Regions from separate parts of the Neobacillus oceani genome, predicted to be linked through region 1. Evidence: riboswitches for the same ligand, from Rfam matches in the RefSeq annotation. Region 1 holds a riboswitch; the other holds the start of a gene.
The links. Region 1 has a riboswitch for cyclic di-GMP ahead of V1499_RS21570 (transglutaminase-like domain-containing protein). Riboswitches for the same ligand answer to the same signal wherever they lie in the genome.

Region 1 (7,974 bases):
TGAAGAACGCCCAGCGGAAACCGGAATATTCAATATGGTAACCCGCGACAATCTCGGATTCGCCTTCAGGAAGGTCAAATGGCGTCCTGTTCAATTCCGCTACGGATGCGATTAAAAATACAATGAAACCAATTGGTTGAAGAAGGATATACCAGCCATTCCGCTGCGCATCAACGATATCGTTCAAGTTCAGGCTTCCCGTTAACAGAATGATGCCAAGGACGGACATGACAAGCGGAATTTCATAGGAAATCATCTGGGCAGCCGCCCTCATACCGCCCAAAAGCGCGTATTTATTGTTGGAGGCCCAGCCGCCAGTCACAATTCCGACCGTTGTTATGCCAGAGATGGCTATATAATATAGAAGGCCGACGCCGATATCCGCAAACTGGAATTTGTCCGTAAACGGAAGGACGGCCAGTACCATGAAAGACGGTGCAAATGCGATGACAGGCGCAAGGATGAAGAGCGGCCTATCGGCCATTTTTGGTATAACATCCTCTTTAAGAAGGAGCTTCAATACATCGGCCACAGTCTGCAGGAGACCCCAGCGGCCTCCGACATGGTTCGGCCCGTGGCGCAGCTGCATGTAGCCCATCACCTTGCGCTCGGCAAGAATGCCATATGTTACGAATGCAAGCACTACCAATAGCAAAACGGTTGCAAGCAGGAAGAATATCCCGAAGTTAACGAGCCCGGGGGATGAAGTAAGTAGTTCCTCTACCATTAACCGTCCACCTCCCCTAGGACAATATCAATTGCTCCGAGAATGGCAATCATGTTCGCCAGGTTTTCTCCGACAAGCAGCTTCGAGAGAATCTGAAGATTATAGAATGACGGCCTCCTGAATTTCAAGCGGTAAGGCTCTTTTTTCCCATCACTTGCAATGTAGCAGCCAATTTCCCCACGCGGCGATTCAATCCGTACATACGCTTCGCCTTTTGGCGCTTTGATGATTTTCGGCACTTTGGCAAGGATTTCCCCGCCTTCTGGGAATTGTTCGCATGCCTGCTCCAAAATTTTGAGTGATTCCTCAATCTCACGAATCCTTACATGGTAGCGGGACCAGCAATCCCCGCCTTCCTCTGTGATTACATCAAATTTGAACCTGTCATAGATAGAGTATGGCTCGTCTTTTCTCAGGTCGAATTTAACGCCGGTACACCTAAGATTTGGCCCTGTCAGCGAATACTGGATAGCCTCTTCCTTCGTATAGCGGCCAACTCCTTTAACCCGGTTCATGAAGATTTCATTCCCGGTGACAAGCTGGTGATAGCCTTTAAGCTGCTCCCTCATATAAGGAATAAACTCCTGTACCTTTTGGATCCAGCCCTCCGGCGCGTCCCATTTTACCCCGCCAACGCGCATGTAGTTGAAGGTCAGCCTCGCACCCGACAGCTCATTCAGCATGTTGATAATCATTTCCCTTTCACGGAAGGCATAAAGGAACGGGCTCACTGCCCCCATATCCAATAAATAAGTTCCCCACCAGACAAGGTGGCTTGCGACCCTGTTCAATTCCATCGCGATAACCCTGAGGTATTCGGCACGTTCAGGGACCTGGATACCCATCATCGTTTCGACGGCATGGCAGATGACGTAATTATTCGTCATCGATGAGATATAATCCATCCGGTCTGTATATGGGATGATTTGTGTGTATTGAAGATTTTCAGCTATTTTTTCGGTACCTCTGTGCAGATAGCCAATTACCGGCTGGGCATGAGTAATGGTCTCCCCATCAATCTTGACGACAAGGCGGAACACCCCATGGGTACTCGGGTGCTGCGGCCCTACGTTTAGCAGCATTTCTTCTGTACGTATCATTGGTTATACCTCCACGTCGTATTGCTCGTAGTCTTTTCTAAGTGGATGGCCAACCCAATCCTCTCCCAGCAGGATTCGATGTAAATGCGGATGCCCCGTGAATGTAATGCCAAGTAAATCATAAGCCTCGCATTCAGGCCAATCTGCTCCAGCCCAAAGCGGCTGCAGGGATTCAATTGTTGGCGCGTTACGGTCAATCTTTACTTTCAGGGCTACAGATTGCCTGTTTTTATATGAGAATAAATGCACATATAGTTCCAAATGGGTTTCAAAATCGCTGCCATGCAACTCGGATAAATAATCAAACCCAAGTTGTTCATTAAATTTTAGGAACTGGGCCACTTTATAGTAGGTATCATGTTTTGCGACCAGCGTCGGTACATCTTTTGAAAGTTTATTAATATAGTAATCTTCAAGAACGTCTTTCCCAAGATGCTCCTCAATGACTTTTACATATTTATCAAGATAAGGCTGATTCGGTGATGGAGCTGCCGTTGCTTCCGTATCTGCTTCCCCACCATCCTTGGCTGCTGCTGCGGCTCTTGCTTTGGCAGCTGCGGCGGCTTTTGCTTTGGCGGCTGCGATTGCTTTCGCTTTCTCATCGTCCCCGCCTGCTTCCGAAGCGCCTTCTCCTGATTGCTTTTCAAGCGCCGCTGCCTTCGCTTTCGCGGCTGCGGCCGCCTTTGCCTTTGCGGCGGCGATTGCTTTCGCTTTCTCATCGTCCCCGCCTGCTTCCGGCACTCCTTCTCCCGATTTCTTCGCTAGCGCCGCTGCCTTCGCTTTTGCTGCTGCGGCTGCCTTTGCCTTCGCGGCGGCGGCTGCTTTCGCTTTTTCATCGTCCCCGCCTGCTTCAGGTGCGCCCTCTCCCGATTTCTTCGCGAGTGCGGCCGCTTTTGCTTTCGCTGCTGCTGCCGCCTTTGCCTTCGCGGCAGCCGCAGCTTTCGCCTTTTCATCCGAAGGGCTGGAATCAGCAGGATTCGCAACCGCTTTCATATTTGTGTTATCTTCCGCTGATTGTGGAGGGGTTGATTCGGGATTTCCCTTTTCAGTAACTTCCCCAACCGCATTTTCCGTTATGGAATTTTGAGTACCGCCAGACTCGGAGCCTGCATCAACCGGTTTATCCGTTTGCGCGGATTTTCCCTCGGCTTGTGCTGCCCTTGCTGCCCTTTTCGCTGCCGCGGCTGCCTTTGCTTTCTCAACCGCTTCTTTCTTTAATTGCTCCAGATCTTTCTCCCCGCTCATCGGTTAGATCACCTTCTTCCCCGTCTTCGCCTCGTAGCGAATCTTTTCTCGAAGTTTGTTGATTCCATAGATCAACGCTGCTGGATTCGGCGGGCAGCCCGGGATATAGACATCTACCGGGACAATTTGGTCAACGCCTTTTACAACCGAATAGGATTTTATATACGGCCCTCCCGCAGTAGCGCATGAACCCATTGCAATCACCCATTTAGGCTCTGGCATCTGGTCGTAGAGCCGGCGGACAATTGGCGCCATTTTCTTGGTAACCGTTCCCGAAACAATCATACAGTCGGATTGCCTAGGCGAGGTACGGAAAAACGATCCAAACCTGTCCAGGTCGTAATGTGAGGAACCGCTGCCCATCATTTCAATCGCGCAGCAGGCAAGCCCGAAAGTCATCGGATAAAGGGAGTTGCTCCTTGCCCATGCCTTAACCTGCTCAAGCGTTGTCAAAAACACATTCCTTCTCATTTCTTCCATTTCCTGAGGTGAGATACCATCCAATTTTAAATCCATTTTAACACCTTCTTTTTCCATGCATAAACAAGCCCGAGCACAAGCATCAATACGAAAATAAGCATTTCGATCAACGCAAATATCCCGAGCTTTTCATAAGCTACAGCCCACGGGTATAAAAACACCGTTTCGACATCGAAAATAACAAACATCAGGGCAAAAATATAATAGCGGACATTGAATTGAACACGGGAATCGTGAAACGGTTCAATACCGCTTTCATATGTTGTATACTTCGCATCGCTTGGCTTATACGGACGCAGAAGCTTACCCAGAAACAATGCCACTACCGGCAGTAAAACCCCCAGACATAGAAACACAAAAACTATCAGATAATTATTCTGATATAAATTCAAGTATTCCATGCCCATCCCTCCAATGTTGTAAAATTTTCAAACTAATGAAATTTGTAACCGAATTCATTATAGCATTGTTAGATTTCTGTGTCGACAAGCCTATTGGCAAAAAGAGGCTCCCCCTTCCTTCCCTAAAAAATTCAATCCATTCCCTCCTATTTTGAAAGAATACTTGGGAAAATAATGCTTGGATACAAGGCATACATGCTATAATGGAAGCTTTGTTTCGCATCCCGGCAACAAATACGAATGTGTCCGCCCCTACACTTTACATGTGGCAAATTCGGCTGTCAGTGAGGTTTGTCAACGTACCGCATATTTTTTCCCATACTTTAGCTTTTTTCAAAAAAATGTCGAAAAAGGCGTTTGCCCCTATTCACCTTCCCCCAATATTCATTCCATTTTATTCTATATAAATTGATTCATTCCTTTCAACCCATTATTCAAAAGGAATTAGGGGTTGATTGACAAATTTTGGACACAAAAGCCCGCCTGAACGGCTTTTCATCGCACATTTAGGCGGGCAATATTGCTCAATATTCTTTTTCCTTACTATAAAGGGTACTCTTTTTATAAATGGACGACGCTTTTTTTGAACTGGCATCGACCGTTGTATCGATAACCACCCATTTATTCATTTCCTTTATATAGACTTCATTCCAGGCATGGTATCCTTTTACCCCTGGCGTATATCCCATTACAACTTTTGCGGGAATGCCTTGGCTTCTAAGCATGGCGGCGAACAAGGAGGAATAATCATAGCAGATTCCCTTATTCTCCTCGAATGTAGCTTCTATACTTGGAATGTATCCAGGCTGGACCGTTTTCAGTTTTTGAGAATCATACTTTACATTTTTTACAATATAGCTATGAATGGCTTTTACCTTATCTTCGTTCCTCTTAAACTTCGAGGTCAATTCAGCTGCCTTTTTAATCGGCTTCATTGATTTATTCCAGTGAACATTTTGGACGGATTGCAGGTAAACCTGGTTAAGATCCTTGAGCGACAGTTGTACGGCAGTTTGATGGACAGGAAGGTAGCTCGTCCCTTTAATCTGCTCGTAGACACTGACATTGTAGCTCCCATTTTTCATTTGAAGGGGAAGATAATTGATAGTACCATCGTTTGGGAGGTCATAAAAATAGACGTTCCCGGATTTCTCGATCGCAACCTTTACCCTTTTCCCTACCTGGTTGCTATACTTGACTCCGATTACCCCACTTGCAATCAAGCTTGTATCAACCGGCTGTGCAACCGCGTTGGCTGCTGCCTTTTCAGACGGCGCGGAAATTGAATATGCTGGGATGAAAAGTACTATAAAACAAAGGCAGACAAAAAATTTGCGCAAAAAAATAACTCTCCTTTCGGTAGCCAGGCTGCCACTCTTTTCATGGAAAAGACTGAGGCCCTATGGCTTTGCGTCCCTATTTTTCAATAGGTTTGCCGTTTTCGTTGAAAAGTTTTTACTATTAATATAGTAGTAGTATAATTCATACTTACAAAATTTTCTACATGCTTTTTAAAAAGTTCAGGAATTTGTCAGGATTTGTAATTCGGTAACCGGATAGTAGCTGAAAAACAGAAAAATACCACCTTATTGAAAAGGGTGGCATTTACTTGCTTTCTATTAATTCCGCCTGGACAATCAGCCGGTGGGTAGCTGTTTTTATCGGGGTGCAAGTAACGAGGGTAAGAATCCGCTTTTGCGGGATTGCATTTAGAACCGAAGTATCCGTCGGCTTAACAACCTTTATTTTATATACCTTGTAGGTATACGTCTTGTTTTTGTCTTTAATGACAATCGTATCGCCTTTCTCCATTTCATTCAGCCTGTTGAACATTTGCCCGTAGGCGCGGCTTCGGTGTGCCGCAATGGCGCTATTTCCCGGTTGGCCGGGCAGTGCTGTCCCTGTTATGAGGCCCGCCCCTTTTTTCATGTTCTTCATGGTAGCTCCCTCAAGGACTGGTATCTTTAAACCGATTTTTTTGATTTGCAAAACTGCCATAACCTGCGAAGATGCTTGCTGTTTCTTTTTCCCGGAGGAAGCATTTTGGGTTGGCACTTTTTTGTTTAAGGATTGAACCGTGGTTCCATTTTGGCCTGCCTGTTGCGTTTCACTCTTTTTCTCGGTTTCTTGTTCTTCTGATTCATCATCCGAGCTTGCTGAAGGCACTACGTCGAGATCTTGTCCGGATGAAAAGACTTCATCAAGGCCACGATAATGTTCCGCAGCGGAACTCCCAGCAGCTGCCGAAGCTTGGCCAGAAGGCTCCCATTCCTTAAGAAGTTTTTCCTGCATATATTCACTGTACATTCTGTTGGACATTGGAAATAAGAGAAATCCGCACCCTATTAAAATCAGTAAAATTGCCGCCGTCTTTTTCATTAGCAAACTCCTTCAATGAAATAGAGGGAGGAGTTCAGCCTCCTCCCTCCCATGTTATTTAGCTTTGCACTTTGCCTGCGCGTAGCATTCCAAATCCAGCAATCGCCAGCAGCATTCCAATGAAGTAGTATGGCATCGGGCTGGATTCACCCGTTTGAGGAAGCGATCCATCAAACCCGCCTACATTTCCTCCTGGTGTTTCATTGTCACCAATATTTATAGGAGGATTTTCATCACTTTCCCCGCCTGTTGCAGGATCTTCAGGATCTACCACTGTTCCAGGATCGGTTCCGCCGCCGGTACCAGGGTCAGTCCCGCCGCCATTGCCTGGGTCGGCAGGTAGTGGAGGTGGGGTGATTGATTCACAAATAAGCATTACATGGAGGATTTTGTCAACCTTATTTACCTGCAGCTTGTTCATTGTGAATGTAGTCGGAGTTCCGTTTAACTCCACCTCAATACCCATGATTTCATTCAAATCGAGGTTGACATCAACAAGGGCTCCAGATTCTTTAAGTGTGAAGGCAATAGTTTGCCCATTGTTCAGAAGGATTTTTCCGTTGGCTCCAATGTTTGCACATCCGCTGGCCAGCAGACTTATCCATGCAAGTTCTTTTGCCTCAACGATTGGCCCGCCAGGTGTTGGGTTTTCCGGAATGACGATTACTGGTGGAGCCGGTGGAGTCGTACCGCCCCCGCCACCGCTATTGTCTCCAGGAGGGGTTGTTCCGCCACCACCGTTATCTCCCGGAGGTGTTCCGCCACCGCCGCCGTTATCCGCAGGTGGTGCTGCAGGGCACTCCAGCTTTAAGGTCAGCAACCCATTTAAAACTATTTTAGATGCATCAGGTTGTTCAGATAACTTGAATGTTTTAACCTGCCCGTTAACTGTTACTTCAACGCGATCAATCAAATCCAATGCCAAAGCGGCTTTAAGATCAACCATATTGTTTAGAACTTCAATCTTTGTTCCATTTTTTAAAACCACTTCGGTTTTAGTGATCGTTCCGATACAGTTTGATAGATCTAGTTTTATTTTGGTAAAAGCACTGCCGCCTTCCGCAAGGTCGCAGTCAAGCTTCACGGTTAACGTTCCATCTTTTAATGTGATCAGGTTCGCTGCCAGATCGGCCAGTTTAATCATTTTTACTTGGCCGTACACGGTCAGCTTGAAACCTTCAATGTTATTAATGCCGAGATCCAACAACAATTCGAGTGTTTCCGAATTAATTTGTACTTCTGTTCCATTCTTCAATAATAGAACTGCATTCTCGACCGGGCCGATGCAGCCTTCAATCAACAGCTTGATTTTAGTGATAGCAGGTACAACTGGAGGCTGCTCCTTTTCACAATTAATTTTAATTATTATTGTGCTGTTTACAGTTTCTTCCGTAACATTGGAGTCAGACAGCAAATACATTTTTGTTGTATCCCCGTTTTGCAGCTTTACCCCTACGATATTCTCCAGCTTTACGCCCTCCTCAAGGGTCAGAAGGAGGTTGAGGAGCGATGTGAATTGAACTTCTTTCCCATTGGAGAGAACAAGCCACGCTTTGTCGAAAGGCCCGATACATCCTTTTACAACAAGCTTTACTTTTGTCAATTGAGGCTTTTCAGCCGGTGGCTTTTCCCCGCAATTGAT
Region 2 (7,974 bases), 840 kb from region 1:
TCTTCCTTTAGCATATGATAGCTGCCGCCGTAAACGTCGTCCGCTGCGATAATATGGCCGCCGCTTTTAACAGCCGCGAGCACCCCGGCGAGGATAGCCGACAATCCCGAGGATGCCGCCACTCCGGCAGGCGCCCCCTCAAGCCTGGCAACCGCCGCGCCAAGCTCATCCGTATTCGGGTTTCCTACCCTAGAATACAGATAGCGCCCACTGCCCTCATAGAACCCTTCAAGCTCATCCAAATCCTTGAACGTAAAGGCAGACGTCTGGTAAATCGGTGTCACCTTGCTCGCAATTTCCCTGCCTATTTTGTCCCCATGCAATACTTTTGTTTCAAATTCCTTTGCCAATCAAGCCACCTTCTTCTGTTGGTTATCTTTATATATGAGGGTGAGTATATCAGCCTGGGCATTGAGCGTCAACGCAATTGCTAATCCTTCGAAAAATCAGATAGCAGACCCCCTGGCAAGTTGTTGAGTTTATTTTTCCAAAACAGGGAACAATACAGTGAAGCTTCCATCAGCGGTGGTTTTCTGCAGATGATTAGGTTGAACCAAGCGGACCTTTAGGGACAGTTGCCCTATTAGCTTACTGTCCCTGATAAAGTGAATTGCAGATTGCATTAATCGGACTTATCAGATGAAGGAGGAATAACATGAGCGGACAAAGCAGGACGCCAAAGTATCCGAGAACGTATTGGCGAGAAATCGACCTTCCGAAGTTTAGCAGGCTTGAGGGGGACCTTTCTGTCGATGTCGCTATCGTTGGGGCGGGAATGACCGGCATCACAACGGCCTACCTGCTTTCTAAACAAGGCAAAAAGGTGGCGATTATCGAGGCCGGCAGTGTTCTGAACGGAACGACAGGACATACGACCGCAAAAATCACAGCCCAACACGGTCTGCTGTACGATGAACTGATCAGCCATTTTGGCGAGGAAAAGGCTAAGCTTTACTATGAATCCCATTCCGATGCACTCGGTTTTATCAGAAGGATCATTAACGAAGAAAACATCGACTGCGACTTCAGCAGCCAGGATGCTGTCATTTACTCCGAAACCGATCAATACAAATCGAAAATCGAGACCGAGGCCGAAGCATATAAAAAACTCGGCATCCCGCACGAATTGCGTACGAGCATTCCGTTTAATATAGAAGTCAAAAATGCGCTCGCAATGAAAGACCAGGGACAGTTCCACCCCCTTAAGTATTTAAGGGCCCTATTGAATAAAGCCATAGATGCCGGCTGCCAAGTGTTTGAAAATACGACCGCGAAGGATATCACACTTGAGGGCGGCACCGTTGTTCATACGAAGGATGGGCTGAAAATATCCTGCGGGCATGCCATTATCGCCTCGCACTGGCCATTTTTTGATAAAAGAGGCCTCTATTTCGCAAGGATGTACGCGTCCCGGTCTTATGCGATTGGCGTGAAGACGGACAAGGAATATCCCGGCGGCATGTATATAAGTGCCGATTCTCCTACCCGCTCAATCCGCTATACGCCTCATGATGGGGAAAACCTGCTAATTATTGGCGGGGAAAACCACCGGACCGGGAAAAGTGAGAATACAGAGAAGCATTATCTTGCGCTCGCTAAATTCGCCGAGGATGTGTTTGGAAACGGGCACTATATGTACCGCTGGTCGGCTCAGGATTTGGATACGCTTGATAAACTGCCTTACATTGGGCCATTAACGGATGATGAAGAAACCATCCTTGTTGCAACCGGCTATAAAAAGTGGGGCATGACAACAAGCACGCTCGCCGGCCACATATTGGCGGATTACGTTCTCAATCTTGAAAGTCCGTACAAAAAGCTTTATCACCCATCCCGGTTCGAACTCGACCCGGCATTAAAAAAAGCGGTCAGCTTTAATGCGTCTGTAGCCGGCCATCTTGTAAAAGGAAAGTTGGAGTTTATTCCTAAGTTCCCTGGCGATCTGTCGGTTGGCGAAGGCGGCGTTGTCCTGGTCGATGGCAAGCGCGCCGGCGGCTACAAGGACGAAACCGGGAAGCTGTATCTTGTTGATACGACGTGCACACATCTTGGGTGCGAGTGCGAATGGAACAGCGCCGAAAAGACATGGGATTGCCCATGCCATGGCTCACGATTCGCTTACAACGGAGAAGTTGTTGAAGGACCTGCAATTGAGGACCTTAAAAAGCTGGAAGGATGAAAAAATGAGGCAGAGGACATACCCTTTGCCTCTTCTTTTATGGCATTTTGGCAAATTTCCCGGTAGAAAGCCTGCACTTTATTAAAAAAATGGATGCTAAATCACTCCGTTTACTCTTATTCACCCCGTTTTTTAAATGATTAGGACCATTTTTCGGCTTATTCTCCCCATTATTACAGGGATTCGCTCTTATCTAAATTTTCAAAATTGTTTATTTCCCGAATTACCCGTAAAAAAACAGCTACCCCCTTTGGTGCAGCTGTTTCTCCTAAACTTTAAGGCTTCATTTTCATCCAGCTTTCAAGATAATGGATGGCAAAAACATGGCTGCTATCAACCGCGGCTAGTTCGGCTTCCATATAGGCTTTCCCCTCTTCATGGAATGTGATGAAATCACCTTCCGAACTCGCGCCTGTTTCCACACCGACAATAAGCGTTTTCCCCGCAGTCTGAGCCATGCGCACTTCATTGCTGATAATATTGGCGATTGCCGGCGCCGTGTCGCGGTATGCCATGATGGTCGGGAAATCAACCGTTTGAATGGCCCAATTGGCGAGATTGCCTTTACCAATTTTATTGTTATAAGTATGTTCGTCAAACCAAAACGGCATATCCGCACCCAGAGGCAGGCCAAGCTGCCCAGACTGCGCCTTCGCGTTTAAAAGAAGGTTTTGGTAGGCGAGCACTGTGGCTTTGTAGTTCGACGTCCAGCCGCTGTACAAATACGGCTCCACATCGAGATGGATTCCAGAGAACCTCTCTTCCGGAGCGGCCCCGGCCTGATAGTCGGAAACCCAGCTCATGAGCTGGTTCAAATAAGTGCCGCCTTTACTGGATACCCAGTCAGTAGCGCCGTCCAAGGCATGGACCTTAACTCCAAAATCAGAAGCTTTTCTGATGAACCGCTTGTATGAATCAAAGCCGATGTTCCGATTAATTTGTAAGAAAACCTTGTCTGCGTTGTTTTCCTGAAGAAAAGCGATTACTTCATCCGGCCGGGTTTCAATCATGGAAGTATCCCAAAGCCACGTTGCCCGCGGCGTCCCCTCAGCCTTTACAATTTGATTTCCCATTGACCCCGCCGCCAAACATAATAAAATTACACACAAAAAAGCTTTGCGCATAGACTTCTTTTCCTCTCCTTTTTGGAATTGTCCCAGACATCCAAAAAGAAGTCCGGCGGCGTGGCAGCCATTCGGGTTTCCGGGCAGGCCCATCGCTTTGCGTCCCTGTCTTTCGGCAGGTTTGCCTTTTTCTGTATATAGTATAGCGCCTTTGTGCCCATGGGAGAATAGACCAATATTACTAGAAACATAAAAATAGCCACCCCAAAATGGAGTGGCTTCCAAAGGTCAATCGAGATCAATCATCATTCGGCCGGTTGTGGATCAGCCTGTCCTGCCCGGTTGTAAACTTCACAAGCTCCGAGCTTGTTTTACCAACCTTTTTATTGTTGTTAATCTGCGCATTCCTGTTCCCAAGCTTCTTTCTGCCCATCGTAACCACATCTCCTTTTTCAGGATATGTTTAGTTTTGACTAGTGAAACTAGTTTATTCTTTTAGCAAAGTGGCAGTTTCTGCATTGTTACCAGAGTAAATTTTTTAAAAAACAATTAACGCAGGGTAGGGGCTCTCCGGGCATGCGTTTCCTGCTCAAACGCATACGCGAGCTGGATTAGCTCCGGTTCGCTCCAGGCTGTCCCGGCAAAGGTGATTCCGACAGGCTCGCCGTCCTCAGTAAAGCCGGCAGGTACGACAACCGACGGATAGCCGGCGCGCGCGGATAAATCCGCGCCTTCTTCATGAGGGAAGACAATCGCATCAAGCTGATACTCATACAGCACATAATCGATGCCGTTTTCCTTCGCATGGTAATCATTGAACTCCAACGAACGGATATAGGCTTCCTCATACAATCCGCCGCTCGTCGCATCAGAGCCGACCAGGACTTCCTGGCCATATTTAAGCATTTCCGCTTCATTTTCCTTGTTGAACCGGATGACATCGGCAAGCGACCGCACCTTGGCGTTAGGCCCGAGCCCTTTTAGGTAGGCGTTGACCCCTGCCTTGAACTCGTAGGTGAGGACTTCCCAATCCCATTGCTTTTTTGCTGAGGGAATTGTTATATCAATCACTTCAGCGCCAAGGGATTTAAGCTTTTCAATTGCCTTTTCGACGACAGCGGCCCTTTTTTCTCCGGCTTCGGCAAAATAATGTTCCCGGGCAACGCCGAGCCTTTTGCCGGCAAGCCCTTCCTCCAAATGAATGGTGAAATCCACCTCTTTCAGCCAACTTGCCAGTGTAGCCGGGTCCTCAATGTCCTCGCCAGCTAGCGCTGTCAACAAAATTGCCGCATCGGTAACCGTCCTAGCCATAGGGCCCGCCGTATCCTGGGTATGCGAAATCGGGATGATTCCCCTTCTGCTTACCAGGCCCACAGTCAGCTTTATACCAACAAGCGAATTTTGCGCGGATGGATTAAGGATTGAACCTGAGGTTTCCGTTCCGACAGCAACAGCGGCGAGATTTGCCGCAATCGCCGCGCCAGAGCCAGCGCTGGAACCGCCCACGTCAAAAGTACGGGGGCCGTACGGGTTAAGCGTCTGCCCTCCCCTTGAACTGTAGCCGCTCTTCATGCCGATCGCCATGAAATTGGCCCACTCCGTCATGTTCGTTTTGCCAAGAATCACCGCGCCTGCTTCACGGAGCCTGCGCGCGACTTCCGAATCCACCGGCGCATATGAATCGGCCAGCACCTTCGAACCCGCGCTTGTATGCATTCTGTCTCCTGTATCAATATTATCTTTAAGGAGCACTGGAATCCCATGCAGCGGCCCGCGCGCACCTGAAACTTCCCGCTCAACATCGAGAGCAGCCGCGATGTGCACGGCGTCAGGATTGATTTCAATGACCGACTTCAACTCCGGGCCTTTTCGGTCATACTGTGAAATGCGGTATAAATACATCAGCACAAGTTCCTTAGACGTAAGTTTCCCGGTCTCCATTTTTTCCTGCATATCGCCAATCGTCGCTTCTTCAAGCCATGTATCATGCAGTTCTTTCAACCTTGGATTTTGCACAAGAATCCCCCCCTGCCTCTCTTTGTACATACATTCGATAAAAGTTCCCACGAATCCTTTTTATCAAAAGGGTGCTGGTAAACCAAAAGAGCGCCCCCCAGTGTGGACGCCCTGTTCCCTATCTCTTTTTCGACCGTTCGATTTGCCTGATGTTCTCAACGGCAATGGTCCCTTTGTAAAAAATCCTTTTTTCCACGGGAACGTTCAGTTTTCGGCCATACGCCTTCAACTCGCGCTCCTCCCGTTCCGTTACGAGTGAAATGACCGTCCCGTTCGCGCCCATCCTCCCTGTGCGTCCGGAGCGGTGGATGTACTGGTCGATATCTCTCGGAAAATCAACATGGATGACATGGGTGACGCCAGGGATATCAAGCCCTCTCGCGGCAACATCGGTGGCGACGAGCATCTTGATTTTCCCATCGCGGAACTCCTTGATCGCCTTTTGCCTGTCCATCTTCCCAAGCTCGCTATGCAAAAGGCCCGCGGACAACTCCTTAAACTGAAGCTTCGCCGTAATGACTGGAATTTCGGTAATATCGTTGATGAACGCCAGCGCCTTAATCCCGTCCAGCCTCGCTATTTTTTCAAGCAAGAGCATCTTTTCCCTCGGCTCGCATGAGAAATAAATATGCTCAACCATCCCCTGCTCAATCGCTTCATCCTTCGTGATCCTGATTATCTCCGGATTTTCCGTCAAATTCTTCGCAAGCTGCTCAGTCTCCGGCTTCATCGTCGCCGAAAACAGGACTACTTGGCGATCCTTCAGCGCCGAATTCACAATATCAAGCACCGGGCCGAAATGTTCACGGACCAAAAGCTGGTCGCCCTCATCCAGGACAATCGTTTTCACCTCATGCATTTTCAGCTTTTTCTGCTTGATCAGCTCGTTCACCCTGCCTGGTGTCCCAAAAGCGATATGCGGCTTCTTCTTTAGCTTCTCAAGCTGCCGTTTCACGTTCGCACCGCCAATAAAAGTCGCCCCGCGGATGCCGCTCCCTTCCGACCATTTCTGGAATTCCTGGTACACCTGCATAATCAGCTCCTGGCTCGACGCAAGCACGACCGCCTGAAGAGCCTGGGTGGAACTATCGACCTTCTCAAGCACCGGCAACAAATACGCCAGCGTCTTCCCCGTCCCGGTCGGCGACTCCGCAATCACGTCGCGCCTCTCAAGAATCGCCGGAATCGCCGCATCCTGGATCGACGTCGGCCGGCTGAACCCCGACTTCTCCCACACATCCTGTATAAATGGCTTAAATGTTTCACGTATCGTTAGCATAAACTGCTCCTTTTCACCTGTTGATTGTCCTTATTATAAGGAAGATTCCATCATAAATCCATTTAAGGCCAAAGCTCTTTTTCGAAAAATTGGCCTATGCCATCAAGCCGCCCGCTACAAGCTGCACACACCATCGTTTTGACCATTCAAAACCCCAATCCCAACAGCCAAATTTGTCATATTTTACACGCTAAATATGAAACTATTGTGAACAATAGCCACAAAGCCCCTTGCGGTTTTCTATAGATGTTAAAATAGTAACATCACGATAACAACATATCGGAGTTGAATACAATGTTAAAGAAAATTCTAGTTATTTTCGGACTCTTGTTCCTTTATATATCCAACCAAGCAATTTCACCAACACTTCCAGATAAAAATCAGCCAATCACCTTGGCGGAGGCATCCGGCGAGGAAGCGCAAAAGCCGGTCCAAGAAAAATCCACGGAACCCTTATCCCCAATTAAGATATATATCCTCCCCGGAATAGCCGGAATCCTGATTATCGGGGGATTCGCCTCCTACTGGCTCGTGTTGAGGAAAAAAATTGTCTGATGGTTCCAAAACCAGTCTGCATCGCGGCTGGTTTTTATTTTGCAAAAATTTCCCCTCATTTATCACTCTCGCTTAGTTGGTGTTGATTTTAATCATTTTGATGACCGTCAATTGATTATGTCACTGAGTCGAGGGAAGACCCGAAATGTTCAAATATCTTTCATTATTTAGTAAGGATGGAATTAGCATATCAGTATTATAATGGTTTCATGTGAATGGAGGGATTTTTATCCTGCAGTCTTTTTTATCCAACCTGGGCATCCTTTTGCTGATGCATCTATGTATAAATACCGCTTATCATTTAAGTGAAGAAAAGAAAATCCGCGCTGCCTGGTTGCCTGCAATACATATATTTATTGTGGCGTTAACAGTCATCTCAATGTTTCATTTCCCATTTATGAGCGGAGGCCATCGGGTCGATTTAAGGATGATCCCGATTATCCTTCTAGGCTTCTTCCATGGCTGGAAATATGTTTTGCCGGTTGTTGCTATCGCATCGCTATACCGCCTTGGGCTTGGCGGGCCGACTGCAATACAGGGAACTCTGTTTGGCATTTTCCTCCCGGCGGCATTTTCAATACTTGCCAAATCCATTGGCGTACGGAAACATCTCTATTTGTATCTATTCGGTGTTGTCCTTCTTTCCTGGGCCGCATCCGATCTTTTTTCAGCTAAAATCAGGCTCTTTTTGCCCTTACCTGCCGCGTTCCTCCATCTTGGAGCGCTACTCCTGGCAATCGCGGTAATGTATTTTTTCGTGGAAATGGGGAGGCGCCATCTTGCTTCGACAAGAACGCTCCAGTTTTTAGCCGACCGGGATCGGTTAACCGGCCTGTACAATATGCGGAAGTTCGAGGAAAAACTTCGGGACAACAGCCGGG

Region 2: it holds a riboswitch for cyclic di-GMP, as region 1 does, so the genes downstream of both, V1499_RS02740 (amidase) here and V1499_RS21570 (transglutaminase-like domain-containing protein) in region 1, are expected to answer to the same signal.

What each region holds. Positions count from the first base shown of each region.
Region 1 covers NZ_CP143543.1:4,291,236-4,299,209, forward strand. Annotated here, with positions in the region: gene nuoH (NADH-quinone oxidoreductase subunit NuoH) at 1-727, opposite strand, end outside; gene V1499_RS21550 (NADH-quinone oxidoreductase subunit D) at 727-1,827, opposite strand; gene V1499_RS21555 (NADH-quinone oxidoreductase subunit C) at 1,831-3,072, opposite strand; gene V1499_RS21560 (NADH-quinone oxidoreductase subunit B family protein) at 3,076-3,588, opposite strand; gene V1499_RS21565 (NADH-quinone oxidoreductase subunit A) at 3,579-3,953, opposite strand; gene V1499_RS21570 (transglutaminase-like domain-containing protein) at 4,478-5,293, opposite strand; cyclic di-GMP riboswitch class I at 5,309-5,400, opposite strand; gene V1499_RS21575 (class D sortase) at 5,559-6,332, opposite strand; gene V1499_RS21580 (LPXTG cell wall anchor domain-containing protein) at 6,391-7,974, opposite strand, start outside.
Region 2 covers NZ_CP143543.1:551,272-559,245, reverse strand. Annotated here, with positions in the region: gene V1499_RS02750 (trans-sulfuration enzyme family protein) at 1-350, opposite strand, end outside; gene V1499_RS02745 (FAD-dependent oxidoreductase) at 656-2,179, shown strand; gene V1499_RS02740 (amidase) at 2,455-3,252, opposite strand; cyclic di-GMP riboswitch class I at 3,355-3,439, opposite strand; gene V1499_RS02735 (hypothetical protein) at 3,542-3,676, opposite strand; gene V1499_RS02730 (amidase family protein) at 3,793-5,259, opposite strand; gene V1499_RS02725 (DEAD/DEAH box helicase) at 5,378-6,538, opposite strand; gene V1499_RS02720 (hypothetical protein) at 6,833-7,093, shown strand; gene V1499_RS02715 (diguanylate cyclase) at 7,305-7,974, shown strand, end outside.